Regions from separate parts of the Halomonas sp. H10-59 genome, predicted to be linked through region 2. Evidence: predicted binding sites of a transcription regulator. Region 2 holds the regulator's gene; each other region holds the start of a gene.
What was found. Region 2 encodes sigma-54, which starts transcription at its own class of promoters, with help from an activator protein. Its sites were predicted from a motif close to TGGCACNNNNNTTGCTNT; they were not measured.

Region 1 (5,059 bases), 2.2 Mb from region 2:
TAGTGACCCTGGAAGACGTCGTGATGCTGGACGATCCAGTGGGTCTTCTCGCTGACGAAGGGGCGCAGGATCGAGGCAGCGAAGGCGGCGTGATCGAAAAGCGCCAGTTCGTCGCCGATGTCGTGGACCAGGGCGGCGACGATCATCTCTTCGTCGGCGCCGGCACGCTCGGCCCGGGTCGCGCTCTGCAGACAGTGCTCCAGCCGGGTGATCTGGTAGGGCTGGTGGCCCTCGCCCAGCCGGGCGAGGGTATCCAGTACGCTGTCGGCGAGGCCGGCCAGGTAGTCGGCGTCGTGGGCGGCGATCACCGCCCAGTCTTCTGCCGTGCTTTGGTCGATGCGGGTGAAGGCCGCCTTGCCGGCGGCGTGAGCATCGTTTGGGTCTGTCATGTCGGCCTCCCGATCAACCCACCAGCCAGTGGGCCATGACCACGATGATGGGCAGAGTGATGGCGGTGCGCAGCAGGAAGATCACCACCAGTTCCCACAGCTTGAGCGGGATCCGTGACTTCAGCAGCAGGGCGCCGATCTCTGACATGTAGATCAACTGGGTCAGTGACAGACAGGCGATGACGAAGCGGGTCAGTTCGCTCTCGATATCGCTGGCCAGTACCGCCGGCAGGAACATGTCGGCGAAACCCACCAGGGTCGCCGGCGCGGCGGCCTCGGCCTCGGGCAGACCCATCCACTCGAGCACCGGCACCATCGGCATGGACAGCCAGGTGAACAGCGGAGTGAACTCGGCCAGTACCAGCGCCACGGTACCGATGGCGATGACCAGCGGCAGCAGCCCGAAGAAGATGTCGGCGACGTTGAACAGTGCCAGGCGGGCGAGCTTGAGCGGGCCCGGGGCGGTCTCGGCGCGGGCCACGGCGATGCCCAGGCTGTAGCGCAACAGGCTCTGGTTGCCGGTGTTTTCTTCCTGGATCTGGCAGCCCACCGGCTCGTAGTAGGTGTTGGACTTGCGTGACAGCGGCGGCAGGCGCGGCACGATGACAGCGGCGACCAGGCCGGCGACCACCACGGTCAGGTAGAACGGCACGAACAGGTGGTTGATGCCGATGAAGCTGGTCACCAGCAGGGCGAAGGCGATCGACACGATCGAGAAGTTGGTGGCGATGGCCGAGGCCTCGCGGGCGTTGTAGAAGCCCTGCTCGTACTGCTGGGTGGTGATCAGTACGCCGACGGTGCCGGAGCCCATCCAGGAGGCGGTGGCGTCGATGGCGCTGCGCCCGGGCAGCCCGAAGATCTTGCGAAAGGGCGTGCGCACCATGGAGCCGATGAACTCCATGAAGCCGAAGTCCACCAGGAAGGGCAGCAGGATGGCGGCGAAGAAGAAGAAGGTCAGCAGCACCGGCGCCAGGTCATTGAGCATCACCCCGCCGGTGAAGGAGGCGGTGACCATCTCCGGGCCGACCTGGAAGTAGGTCATCAGCGCGAAGGCGGCGCCGAGGGCGCGCATCACCACCCACAGCGGGGCGATGTCGAACAGCTCCTTCATCGCGCCCTGGCGGGCCCAGCCTGGTTTGGTCAGCTTGACCACCAGGGTCAGCACGATGGACAGGGTGAGCACTACGGTGGCGATGGCGGGCAGGGCGTCGCCGAGGGTGGCCTTGAGCCAGTCGGCGGCCAGACCCATGCCGATGTTGATGGTGTCACCGACCGAGAAGGGCACCAGGAACAGCAGGATGCCGATCAACGACGGGACGAGGAACTTGATCAGACCATGGGTGCTTAGCTTGCCCCCGTCGGTCGTGATCTTGTCGGCAGAATGCAGGTGGGAGGACATGGGCGATCACTCTTTGCTGTTGTAATGGTCGGCGCCCTGACGCGGGCGCCTCGTTGGCTGTCGCCAGGGCCACTCCCTGGCCCTGTGAGGATTCAGTCGCGGCGCGCGACTCCGGGGAGCACGCACAGCATTTCATAGAGCAGGGTGGCGCCCATCAGGGCGGTGTTGCCGCTGGGGTCGTAGGGCGGGGAGACTTCGACCAGGTCGCCGCCGACGATATTGAGCCCCTGGGCGCCGCGCACGATCTCCAGGCCCTGGGCCGAGGTCAGGCCGCCCATTTCCACCGTGCCGGTGCCGGGCGCCACCGACGGGTCCAGGCCATCGATGTCGAACGAGATGTACACCGGGCCATCGCCCATCTGCTCGCGCACCTCGGCCATCAGCGGCTCGAGAGACTTGTGCCAGCACTGTTCGGCCTGGACCACGCGGAAGCCCTGCTGGCGACACCAGTCGAAGTCCTCGGCGGCGTAGCCGGTGCCGCGCAGGCCGATCTGGACGACCCGGTTGGCGTCCAGCAGCCCTTCTTCCTGGGCACGGCGGAACGGGCAGCCGTGGGCCACCTCTTCACCGAACATGTGCTCGTTGACGTCGGCGTGGGCGTCGATATGGATCAGCCCGACCGGGCCATGCTTCTTGGCGATGGCGCGCAGGATCGGCCAGGTAAGGGTGTGGTCACCGCCCAGGGTCAGCGGCACGCAGTCGTGGGACAGGACGTCGTCGTAGAAGCGGCTGATGATGTCCAGGTTCTTCGGCAGGTTGAAGGTGTTGATCGGCACGTCGCCGATGTCCGCCACCTGCAGGCTGTCGAAGGGTGCAGCACGGGTGGCCATATTGTAGGGGCGCAGCATGCGCGATTCGTCGCGGATCTGGCGCGGCCCCAGTCGGGTGCCCGGGCGGTTGGAGGTGCCGATGTCCATGGGAATGCCGATAAAGGCGGCGTCCAGACCCTCGGCGCTGGTCTGGGTGGGCAGACGCATCATGGTGGCAGGGCCACCGAAGCGCGGCATCTCGTTGCCGCCGAGAGGTTGATTGAAGTCGCTCACAGGGAACTCCTGGCATCGTGGATGGGGACGGTCGCGGCCCTGGGCCTGACGGTTGTTATGGGTGATGCAGACGTCGTGCCATCTTTTAAGCATTTATACTAAAGATGTAATAGAGGTGCAGGGATTCCAAGGGAAGGTCTGCTGTGGTGATAGACGTGATCCAGAAGTGAATCGCGATCCCGACGCATCGTGATACACTTCTGAATCAATGATGCATTTATGGATCGCTGGATGAGCGACGACGACACCAAGATTCTCAAGACCATCATCGACACCGCCCACGACCACTTCTTCATCGTCGCGCCGGATGGTCGTATCCGCGACGTCAGTCCCGGGGCGGCGGCGGTCTACGGCATGTCCTGCGAAGAGCTCTGCGCCACCAGCGTGCAGCGGCTCGAGGCCGATGGCGTGCTGACCCCGTCGGTCAGCCTGGAAGTCATTCGCAGCGGGCGGCCGGCCCAGCTGGTCCAGCGCACCGGCACCGGACGCAGGGTCATCGCCCAGGCCCATCCGGTATTCGAGGGTGAGCGGCTGGTGGCGGTGGTCAGCCGCTCCATGGACTTGACCGATCTGCAGCTGCTGCAGCAGGAGTACGCGCTGTTGCAGCGCCGCTTCAGCGAGCACTTGCGCCGGGGCCATGCGCTGGAGAGCGACAGCGAAGCACTCGAGGCCGAGCTCGATGACCTGGAGGTGAAAAGCCAGCTGATGCGCGAGGTGGCGCTGCTGCTCAAGCGGGTCGCGCCCACCGACGCCACGGTCTTGATGCTGGGCGAGTCCGGGGTGGGCAAGACCGCTTTCGCCCGCCAGCTGCACCGTTGGAGTTCTCGCCGCGATGGCCCCTTTATCGACGTCAACTGCGCCGCCATCCCTGAAAGCCTGTTCGAATCGGAGATGTTCGGCCATGAAAAGGGCGCGTTTTCCGGCGCCGCGCCGGGGGGCCGCAAGGGGCTGATCGAGCAGGCCGAGGGCGGCACCCTGTTTCTCGACGAGATCGGCGAGTTGCCCCTGGCGGTGCAGACCAAGCTGCTCAAGACCATCCAGGACGGCAGTATTACGCGGCTTGGGGACAGGGCCCCGCGACGGGTCGACTTTCGCCTGGTGGTGGCCACCAATCAGGACCTGTCGGCACGGGTCGAGCAGGGCCTGTTTCGCCTGGATCTGTACTACCGGCTGAACGTGATTCCGGTCACCCTGCCGCCCCTGCGCGAGCGCCGCGAGGATATTCCCGGCCTGGTCGAGCGCCAGCTAAAGCGCCTCAATCGGCGTTATGGACGCGACAAGATGCTGGCGCGAGACGTGTGGCAGGCACTGATGGGCTGGGATTGGCCGGGCAATGTGCGTGAGTTGGAAAACACCCTGGAAAGGGCCTGGTTATCCAGTGACGATGTCATCCAGGGCGATCTGCTGGTGCCGCCCACGGGGGCCTCGTTAGGGCCGCTCGGCTCGCAGCAGCGTGAAGCGCAGCAGACGGCGGCGTCTGTCACCGGAGCCTCCGCTGCGCTGGCTGATGGCGCTACTTCACCCGCGACACTATCCGCACCAGGTGCAGCGCGACCCGAGCTGCCGCTTGCCCGGGGCGAGGGCCTGAAGGCCGCCCTGGCCCGGCGCGAGCGTGAGATCCTTGCCGACTGCTGCCGTACCCTTCCCACCACCTACGCCATCGCCGAACAGCTGGGCATCAGCCAGCCAAGCGTGGTGCGCAAGCTCAAGCAGCATGGGTTGCGGATCGGGTGACTGGTGATGAAGGGCCGAGCTCTGCGGCACTTACTGACGGAAGACGTAAAAGAACCCGACCCAGGTGGCCAGGATCAGCAGTGGCTTCAACACCAATACCGCACCGCTGGTGGAGCCCTGTTCGTCGTGCTCGGTGTCGCTGGACTCCCCGGGCTGCATGGCGAGTACCACCGTCAGCAGCAGGTTGGCGCCGGGGACCAGCAGCATCAGGCTCCACAAGCCCGCCTGGCCCAGGTCGTGCAGGCGACGAGTGCCGTGGAGCACCAAAGGCTGAAGGCTGATGACAACCCACCAGATCCCCAGCAGGCCTGCCTTGATCGTCAATGCGTCCTCGAGGGCGGGGGCGGTGATGGTGGTCGCCCACAGGGCGGCATAGTAGAACGATAGCGCCAGGGTAGCGTTGAGACAGAAGTCGAGACGACTCTCGCGCCCCGCCAGGCTGTCGAACCAGTAGCCCGGCAACACTCGCCTGAGCTCGAAGGCCTGGGGCGATG
Region 2 (5,059 bases):
GTCCTCCGCTGTCCAGTCGGCGTTGCTGGCCGAGTTCGCGGTGGCGTAGACGGACGCGGGGATGCTGGTCGGCCAGGGCCGAGGCGATTCCCTCGGCCAGGTAGACCGAACGATGCTGTCCTCCGGTGCAGCCCACCGCCACGGTGAGGTAGCTGCGCTGGCTTTGCTGATAGCGCGGTAGCCAGGTGCGCACCCAGCCGAGGATGTCGCGCTTCATGTCGGCGACGTCCTGATAGCGTTCGAGGAAGTCGATGACGCTGGGATCGCAGCCATTGGCATCACGCAGCGATGGTTCCCAGTAGGGGTTGGGCAGACAGCGGGCATCGAACACGATGTCTGCATCCGGCGGCACGCCACGCTTGAAGCCGAAGGACTCCACGGTCAGGCTCAACTGGCCGCTGCGGTGGTCGGCGACCTGTTCGGCGATGCGCGAACGCAGTTCGTGCACCGACAGGCGAGAGCTGTCGATGACCAGATCGGCCAGGTCTCGAATACCCGAAAGGGCCTTCTGCTCGGACTCGATGGCTTCCGCCAGGGTCATGTCGCTATCACGGGTCAGGGGGTGACGGCGCCGCGTGTGGGAATAGCGCTCGAGCAGAATTCGCGCATCACTGGTCAGGTAGACCACCTGGCAGTCGATCGGACTCTGCTTGAGGGACGCCAGCTGGGCGGGGAAGCGTTCCAGCGCCTCAGGCAGGTTGCGGGCGTCGACGCTGACGGCGATACGGCGGGAATGACCGTTTTCCAGCTCGTCCACCAGGGCGCCCAGCAAGGTCGCGGGAAGGTTGTCGATGGCGTAGAACCCCAGGTCCTCCAGGGCCTGAAGGGCCACGGACTTTCCCGAGCCGGAGCGACCACTGATGATCACGAGCTGCATGTCCTGTCTCCTTGGGCAGGCGTCCATTGCTGATGGCCTAGGCAAGGCCGCGATCAGGAGGGAGTGTCGTCCCCCGGCGCCTGTTGGCGGATGGCTTCCTGCAGGCGCTCGTGAAGCTCGCGCTGGGAGCTGGCGTGGCGCAGACGGTGACGTGTGTCGGCGTCGTTCATGACGCCGGCGACCTGGCCGAGCAGGGCGAGATGGGCGTCGTCGGCCTCTTCCGGTACCAGCAGCACGAACACCAGATCGACGGGCTCACCATCGATGGCATCGAAGTCGACAGGTTCCGCGAGTTTGAGGAAGCCGGAGATGGGCGCCTTGCAGTGGGGGTTGCGGGCATGCGGAATGGCGACGCCATTGCCGATGCCGGTACTGCCCAGGCGCTCACGTCCGATCAGCCGACTGAAGACCTCCTGGCTGTCCAGGCTCGGGGTGTTCTGCGCAATGAAGGTGCTGAAAAACTCCAGCACCCTCTTCTTGCTGCCTCCCGGGACATCGAACAATGTGCGCTCGGGAGGGAGAATGGCTTCCAATGTCATGAGAGTCAGCGAATTCCGGCGCCTTGGGCGCGGGCTTGGGATTTTTCCTTGTGCTTGACCAGCTGGCGGTCCAGCTTGTCGGCAAGGGCGTCGATAGCAGCATACATGTCGCCGTCCTGCGCTTCGGCATGCAGGTCGGCACCGGCGGCGTGAAGAGTGCAGGCGGCCAGCTGGCGTTCCTTTTCCACCGAGAGGGTCACCTGGACGTTGGTGATGTTGTCGTAGTGGCGCTCCACACGGGTGAGCTTCTCTTGTACGTAGTCACGCAGGGGATCGGTCAATTCGACGTGGTGGCCGGTGATGTTGACTTGCATGACAGGCTCCTTGCTCTTTCGGGTGGTGGCTTGATTGTAACCCTTTTTCCGATCCTGCAAACCCCCTCGACGCTACGCAGAAAGACGCAGATGTCATGCGAAATTTCAAGTGCTTGCGCTTTCCCGATAACTAGGCTAGCGACGCCGCAGCGCAAGGCCTCAGCGCAGGCGCTTGCGCTCGCTGGAAGACGGAATATTCATGGCTTCCCGGTACTTTGCCACGGTGCGTCTGGCGACATTGACGCCGTCTTCCGCCAGCAATTCCACCAGTTTGCTGTCCGACAGAGGTTTGCGGGCAGGTTCCTTTTGAATCAACGATTTGATCATGGCGCGGATGGCGGTACTGGAATGGGCGTCGCCATCCTGGCCGACCTGGCTCGAGAAAAAATACTTCAACTCGAACACGCCGCGAGGCGTGTGCACGAACTTCTGGGTGGTCACGCGGGAGATGGTGGACTCGTGCATCTCCACCTTGTCTGCGATATCGGCCAGCACCAACGGTTTCATGGCCGCTTCTCCCTGCTCGAGGAAGTCGATCTGACGCACCATGATTTCCCGGCCGACCTTCAGCAAGGTGTCGTTGCGGCTGGACAGACTCTTGATCAGCCAGCGCGCCTCCTGCAGGTGGTCCTTGAGGAACTGGTTGTCCTGGCTCTTGTCCGCGCGCCGAATCAGCGCAGCGTAGTCGGGCTGGATGCGCAGTCGGGGCATTGCATCCGGATTGAGTTCAACGCGCCAGCCCTCTTCGGTGTGGCGTACCACCAGGTCGGGAATGACGTAGTCGTTATCGCTGTCACCGAATTGGCTGCCGGGACGTGGGTCGAGGCTTCGGATCAGCTCGATGACGCTGTCGAGTTGGTCGTCATCGAGTCCTAGTCGGCGCTTCAGCAGACGTCGGTCGCCGCTGGCAAGCGCCTCGAGAAACTGTCTTACCAGTCGTCCGGCCTGGGGCAGCAGGACGGTATCGCGAGGCAGGCTATCCAGTTGCAGCATCAGACATTCGCGCAGGTCGCGGGCGAACACTCCGGTCGGTTCGAACTGTTGCAGCCGAACCAGCACCGCCTCCACCTCGGCGAGGGGAGGGGGGCGACGACCGTCTTGCTCGAGCCCCTGGGCGATGTCATCCAGTGTCTGCTCGAGATAGCCGTCGGCGTTGACCGCGTCGAGCAGGCTCTCGGCGATCAGGCGTTCCTGGTCGCTGACGTCGAGCATCGCCAGTTGCCAGCTCAGGTGGCTGTGCAGTGACTGGGAGCTTGCCTGGCGCTCGAAATCCGGCGCCTCGCCACTGCCGGCGGGGGTGGTGCCCAGGTCCTGGTAGGTGTCGGACCAGTCGCTGTCCACACTGAGTTCCGAGGGAATCTGATCCGCCCAGTCATCTTCCACGGCTTCCCTGGTCTGCTGTTCGCCGAACTCGTCCTCGAGTTCGAGCATGGGGTTGGCCTCCAGCGCCTGCTGGACCTCCTGGCGCAGGTCCAGGGTCGAAAGCTGCAGCAGGCCGATCGCCTGTTGCAGTTGCGGGGTCATGGTCAGCTGGGTACCGATGCGCAGCTGCAGTGACGCCTTGAGGGCCATGGGTCGGGATCCACCAGTGTTGTCGAAAGGCTTTACCCTAACGACGAGTCATCAGACATGCAAGCATCTTGCCAAGTTGGTGTTTTTTGACCTGTGGGAGGGAGTGAAAAGGTCGATGTGGAACAACTTGGTAGGGGGGGAGGTGGTTCTTTCGAGGGGGGGCCCCTGTGTGCAAGGTGAGGCCGACCCTTTCGGGGCCGGCGGTTGGATGCTGATGCTGGCAAGTGTTGCGGCCGCTTGATGCGACTGCGGCTGTCGGGCGGCCCTGCGGCCTAGAGGCGGAAGTTCTCGCCCAGGTAGACCTCCTTGACGCGCTGGTTGGCGAGGATGGACTCGGCGCTGCCCTCGGCGATGATCTGGCCGTCGCCGACGATGTAGGCACGATCGCAGATATCGAGGGTCTCGCGCACGTTGTGATCGGTGATCAGGACGCCGATATCGCGGGCCTTGAGTTGACGAATGATGGACTTGATCTCGCCCACCGAGATCGGGTCGACCCCGGCGAAGGGTTCATCGAGGAGGATAAAGGCCGGCTCGGTGGCCAGGGCGCGAGCGATCTCGACCCGGCGCCGCTCCCCGCCGGACAGGCTCATGCCGGCGTTGTCGCGAATATGGCTGACGTGGAAATCCTCGAGGAGTTGCTCGAGACGTGCTTCTCGGCCCTCGCGGTCGAGGTCCTTGCGGGTCTCGAGGATCGCCATGATGTTGTCGGCCACCGACAGCTTGCGAAAGATCGAAGCCTCCTGAGGCAGGTAGCCGATACCGGCCAGCGCGCGCTGGTGCATGGCCGCGCGGCTCAGGTCCCGATCATCGATGCTGATGCTGCCGGCGTCGGCTCTGACCAGGCCGACGATCATGTAGAAGGAGGTGGTCTTGCCGGCCCCGTTGGGGCCCAGCAGACCGACGATGCTGCCCTGCTCGATCGACAGGCTGATGTCCTGGACGACGCGACGCTTCTTGTAGCTCTTGGCCAGATGGCGAGCGTGGAGAGTCTTCATCAGTTTCCTTGGCTTTCCGGCTCGAGGGTCATGCGAATGCGCTGCTCGCCCTGGACGCCCTGGGCGCTGGAGCGGGCCTGGACCACGCGGCGATCGAGGAAGTACTCCAGATAGGCACCGTCGAAGGTGTCATTGGCCTTGTGCAGCTCAGCCTGGTCGATCAGCTCCATGCGGCGTTCGGCCACGTGGTAGATCACCTTGCGGCCCCAGCCCTTGACCACCGGTTCTTCCGGGGATGGCTTCTGCTCGAGGTAGGCACGTGAGCCGGTCGCGGTCGCCAGTGACAGTTGTCCCTGGTCGTTGCGCTGGATCTCGACGCGTTCGCCGGTGAGGATCATGCTGCCTTGCACAATGCGCACGTCGCCGGTATAGACCGCGGTACCGGCGCGATCATCGAGATCCAGCTGGTCGGCCTCCACCTGAATCGGTGCGCTGCGATCACTTTCCAGCGCCAGGACACTGCTGCCGGTGGCGCCGGCGGCCAGGCCAAGGGCCAGGGCAAGCAGGAGGGCGGGACATGGACGCATCATGGAAGGGGCTCCTTATTGAGGCTCTGGCGGATGATGACCGGTGACATTGTCGGTCAGGCGAGCGGTATTGTCATGGATCCAGGCGTCGAAGCGCTCCCCTTGCATCTGTTGAGGGGGTTGGCGTAGGACGGCTGGCGTTTCGCTCCAGACATGGCCACTGTCGCTGTCGTAGACCAATACCTCTGTATCAAGCTGCCAACGCTCCGCGGGGGCCTCGAGATGGGCGTCG
Region 3 (5,059 bases), 700 kb from region 2:
CCAGCTTGCGATAGAGCGCCTTGGCAATATCCAGGCTCATGCGGTTGAGCCCGGTGGCCGCGTCATCGGCGGACACCGGTTGATGCTTGTGGTCGTAGACGTCGGCGATATCCACCTGACACAGCCGATTGGTGGAGTGGTCGCGGTGGACCTCGGACAGCACCCCGATCTCCAGCCCCCAGTCGGCGGGGATACGGATGTTGTCCAGCACCTCGGTACGCATCGAGAACTCCCCCGACAGCGGGTAGCGATAGCTGTCCAGGTAGTCCAGGTAAGGCAAGGGCCCGTGCATGATCTTTAGCGCCCGCAGCAGCGGGGTCACCATCAGCCGGGAGACCCGGCCGTTGAGCTTGCCCTCGGCGATACGCGGGTAGTAGCCCTTGCAGAAGGCGTAGTTGAAGCGTGGGTGGGCCACCGGATACATCAGCCGTGCCAGCAGGCCGCGGTCGTAGGTCAGGATATCGCAGTCATGCAGCCCCACCGCGGCGGTGCGCCCGGATGCCTGCACATAGCCCGCACAGAACCACACATTGCGGCCCTTGCCCGGCTGCTGTGGCGCCAGGCCTTCCTCGGCCAGCTGCGCGTCCAGCTCGCTCAGGCGCGGGCCGTCATTCCACAGGATGCGATGGTGCTGGGGCAGGCGCGAAAAGAACTCGCGTGCCCGCAGAAACTGGTCCCGGTCGGCACGATCGAGGCCGATCACGATCTCCGACAGATAGCTCGCCTGGGCCAGGGACTCGACGATGGCGTCCAGCGCCGGTCCTTCCAGCTCCGAGTACAATGACGGCAGGATCAGCCCGAGCGGGCGCTGGCGGCCGAAGCGCTCCAGATCCGCCTCCAGGTCTTCGACCTTGCGCCGGGTCAGGTTGTGAAAGTCGGTGATGATGCCGTTCTGGTGGAAATCGCTCATGCCTCACCCTCCTCGCCCAGCTTGTGATGATCCTTGTCGTCGGCGCCGCCGGCATCTACGCTGCCGGCCTCAGCGCTGCTGGCAGGCTCCGCCGCGTCCTGCTCTCCCCAGAAGTGCGCAACCCCCTCGGCCCAGCCCCTGGGGCCCAGCGCCTCGCTGCGATACAAGCGCGGCTGGCACGGGGACACGTCGAGGCCATGGCGGGCACGAATCACCACCGCCGCATCGGTGGCCTCGAGCATGGCGACATCGTTGGGGCCATCGCCCAGCGACAGGGTCTCGGGGCGTCGGCCCTTGAGCGCCTCGAAGCGGGCGCACAGCCATTGCACCGCCTGGCCCTTGTCGGTGTCGCCGAGCACGTGCCAGAAGCGCCCGCCCCTCGTCATGCGCAGGCCGTCACTGGCCAGGCCCTCGCGAAAGCGCTGCAGCAGCGCTTCGTCGTCTTCCCACAACAGCGGCTCGCTGCCCTCGCGCAGGCGTGCCAGGCGAGCCTCCTGTTCATCCAGACCGGTGAAGGCCACCACGTCCTCCAGCGCCATCTCGCTCATGGTCAGAAAGCGCGCGGACAGCCGCTCACGCCAGATCGCCACCCGCCGGCGAATCAGCCCGATATCCACCCCGAGGGTGCGGATCACCAGGCCATCCGGGCCCGGCTGTCCCTCACGTCGGGCGTGACACCAGCTGGGGGGCAGCGCAATCACCGCGCCGTTCTCGGCGATAAAGGGGCGATCGGCGAGGCCGAGCTGCTGGCGCAGCCCGAGCAGTTCACTGCGGGTCTTGCTGGTCACCGGGATCGCCGCAACGCCGGCCTCACGCAGGGCATCGAGCCAGGGCTCGGCGGGCTTCCAGCCGTAGTCATGGTGGTCGAGCAGCGAGCCATCCAGGTCGGTGAACAGCAGCCTGGGCCCGTCGAAGGCACCGATTCGGGGAGTCGTGCTGGCGTGCATGGTGGGACCTTCGCATCAAAAGGGTTCACCGAGATGCAAAGCAAGGGCTGCGCCAGCGCTCAACAGAGCAACGGGAAAACAAGCAGATGACGGGAAGGTAGACGTCAGCGCAACGAGGCCCCGTCAGGTCCGGGGCGGGCGCGGCCGTGTCCGGTGCAGGATAAGGCACCACAATGGTGCATCGACTGCCGACGCCCCGCTGCAAGCACACAGCCCCAGAACGACGACACCCCCGAGAGCGGGGCTCTCGGGGGTGTCATTGGTGGCCTGAGCGGCGGGTCATCCCGCCGGGCACTCAGCCGTAGACCGGCAGGCGGGTGCAGACGTCTTCCACCTTGGCCTTGACCTCGGCCTCGATGACCTCGGTGGACTCGCCCTTGGCCATGACGTCGAGGATGTCGCAGATCCAGCCAGCCAGATTACCGCACTCGCTCTCGCCGAAACCACGGGTGGTGACCGCCGGGGTGCCGATACGCAGGCCAGAAGTCACGAAGGGGCTCTGCGGATCACCGGGCACGGCGTTCTTGTTGACGGTGATGTGGGCACGACCCAGGGCGGCGTCCGCGTCCTTGCCGGTCAGGCCCTGCTTGATCAGCGACAGCAGGAAGAGGTGATCCTCGGTGCCGCCGGAGACCACGTCGTAGCCACGCTCGATAAATACCTTGGCCATGGTCTGGGCGTTCTTGACCACCTGCTGCTGGTAGGTCTTGAACTCGGGCGCCATGGCCTCCTTGAAGCAGATCGCCTTGGCCGCGATGACGTGCTCGAGCGGGCCGCCCTGGCCACCGGGGAAGACCGCAGACTGCAGCTTCTTCTCGATGTCGGCGTCGTTCTCGGCGGACAGGATCAGGCCACCACGCGGACCGCGCAGGGTCTTGTGGGTGGTGGTGGTGACCACATGGGCGTGGGGCAGCGGATTCGGATAGACACCGGCGGCAACCAGGCCGGCCACGTGGGCCATGTCCACCAGCAGGAAGGCACCCACCTCGTCGGCGATCTCGCGGAAGCGTGCCCAATCGATGACCTGGGAGTAGGCGGAGAAACCGGCGATGATCATCTTCGGCTGGTGCTCGCGGGCCAGGCGGGCCACCTCGTCGTAGTCGATGCGGCCGGACTCGTCGATGCCGTACTGCACGGCATTGTAGTGCTTGCCAGAGAAGTTCGGGCGGGCGCCGTGGGTCAGGTGACCGCCGGCGTCGAGGCTCATGCCCAGCACGGTGTCACCGGGCTTGACCAGGGCCTGGAAGACCGCGCCGTTGGCCTGGGAGCCGGAGTGCGGCTGGACGTTGGCGTAGCTCGCGCCAAACAGCTCCTTGGCATAGTCGATGGCCAGCTGCTCGACCACGTCGACGTACTCGCAGCCACCGTAGTAACGCTTGCCGGGATAGCCTTCCGCGTACTTGTTGGTCAGCTGGCTACCCTGGGCTTCCATCACCCGGGGGCTGGCGTAGTTTTCGGAGGCAATCAGCTCGATGTGAGCCTCCTGACGGGCGACTTCCTTCTGCATCGCATCGAACAGGGCATCATCGAAACCGGCAATCTGCATATCACGGCTGAACATCGGCGGCATAACCTCGCAGCGGGGGATTCAAGGGGCAATCGCGAAAAGCGGGCCGCCATCATAGCGCAGCCCATGACCGCTTTCACATGAAAGACCGTCATGGGCTGCTGCATGATTTCTCATCTTGGCTTCAGTCAGACTGAAGCGTGGCCCACCGGGCGCTCTTTTCCAGGCTCAGCCCGAAACGCCGGCGAGCGCCACGACCCTTCGGCCAAGCCCTAGTCCATCGTGACTTCCATGGACAGAGCCTGGGGCAGCCCCAGCGGGTCCTGGGCCAGCTTCTGGAGCTGTCGGCTGGGTGGCAGGCTGAGGTCGATCGACATCTCGCTGGCCTCGCCGGCCATCATCTGCACCAGCCCCGTGAGCACCGCGCCGATCTGCGGTCCCATCATGATGCCGAAGCCTTCGGACTGGGTCCTGAGCTGTTCGAGCAGGGCGTCTTCGGACACCCCCTGGGTCGCTGCCACCACCGGTGCGATACGCCCGAACACGCCCAGATCGCTGAGACTGAGCGAGACGTCGCCGCCCTGGGTGTCCAGCTCGGTCCAGTCCTCGAGGCCGGCAAAGTAGGCCGCAGGGTCCTGGCCCTTGGGCAGGTTTACCGGCAGGTCACTGTCGAAGCCGAGGCGGAAGGCATCGGCTGCGGTCATCTCGAAACGGCTGGCCACCTGGCCATTGGCACCGCTGGCCTCCCAGGTACCGTCCATGTCGGCGTCCAGGGTGAGCTGTCCGGAGCCATCGGTCAGCACGTTGCTGACCAGGCGTAGCTGGGTGCGCTCGTCCACCGGCGCCAGCTCGATCATCCTGGCCAGATCCACCGTCAGGTTGTCCATGCGCCCGCTGTACTCGCCGTCGTTCATGTCGCCGTCGGCCACCAGATGCTCAAGGCTTGCCACCAGGCGATCGGTGGCGATCTCCAGGTCCTCGAGCTCGAGGGCGTCCACCGTGGGCGCGTCGCTCGCAAGCCCCTTGAGGCCGGTCAGACTGAGTGACGGCAGCGAGAAGGTTCCGGCCCCGAGCTCCTCGAAGTTGTCGCTGGAGCCGCTCATCCCGGTCAGCGTCAGGCTGCCGATGGCATCGGCGCTGACGTCGCTGGCGCCCAGGCTCTGGATCTCGATGCGTCCGGGATAGTCGCCCCAGGGAAGGTCAGCCCCCACCTTGCCCTGGCGCTGATCCATCACCAGTCCTTCCAGGCTAATCCCGGCCAGCGGGTTGTCTTCATCCCAGGGCAGATCACGCAGATCGAGCACAGGCTGGCCGGGCTCCTCGAACACCAGCCGCTCAAGCAGCATGCTGGCGCCCCGGTCGACCAGCTCGATGTCCTCGAGCACCACTTCTTCCGGTGCGTCGTAGTCGCCCTCGACCAGGTAGCGCGCGATGGTCAGGCGTTCGCCGTTGTCGCCGGTCAGGGTCAGGTTCTCGGCGCTGGTGGTGCTGCCGAGCAGCTCATCGGATACCTCGCCGATCTCGAGGGTACCTTCACGCTCCAGGGCCGCACGCAGGTCAGCCTCGAGACGTTCGGCGTCGGCCTGGGCGACGCTCGCCCCCAGAGAAAGCAGCGCCACGAAAGGGACGGCGTGGCGGGAAGACAGACGGCACTTCATGAACTTTCACCTCCGGTGTGAAAATAGAACCTGGCAA

Region 1: a site for sigma-54 is predicted at 2,895-2,912, ahead of speB (agmatinase). Genes of this name have one in related genera too.
Region 3: a site for sigma-54 is predicted at 1,895-1,912, ahead of NFG57_RS04290 (HAD-IIB family hydrolase). Genes of this name have one in related genera too.

What each region holds. Positions count from the first base shown of each region.
Region 1 is NZ_CP098828.1:4,201,173-4,206,231, reverse strand. It holds gene NFG57_RS18230 (HD domain-containing protein) at 1-389, opposite strand, end outside; gene NFG57_RS18225 (YjiH family protein) at 403-1,788, opposite strand; gene speB (agmatinase) at 1,881-2,831, opposite strand; gene NFG57_RS18215 (sigma 54-interacting transcriptional regulator) at 3,063-4,565, shown strand; gene NFG57_RS18210 (DUF805 domain-containing protein) at 4,596-5,059, opposite strand, start outside.
Region 2 is NZ_CP098828.1:1,635,943-1,641,001, forward strand. It holds gene rapZ (RNase adapter RapZ) at 1-877, opposite strand, end outside; gene ptsN (PTS IIA-like nitrogen regulatory protein PtsN) at 931-1,416, opposite strand; gene raiA (ribosome-associated translation inhibitor RaiA) at 1,422-1,730, opposite strand; gene NFG57_RS07305 (RNA polymerase factor sigma-54) at 1,890-3,302, opposite strand; gene lptB (LPS export ABC transporter ATP-binding protein) at 3,575-4,300, opposite strand; gene lptA (lipopolysaccharide transport periplasmic protein LptA) at 4,300-4,830, opposite strand; gene lptC (LPS export ABC transporter periplasmic protein LptC) at 4,843-5,059, opposite strand, start outside.
Region 3 is NZ_CP098828.1:931,540-936,598, reverse strand. It holds gene NFG57_RS04295 (glycosyl transferase) at 1-910, opposite strand, end outside; gene NFG57_RS04290 (HAD-IIB family hydrolase) at 907-1,857, opposite strand; gene glyA (serine hydroxymethyltransferase) at 2,153-3,418, opposite strand; gene NFG57_RS04280 (hypothetical protein) at 3,637-5,022, opposite strand.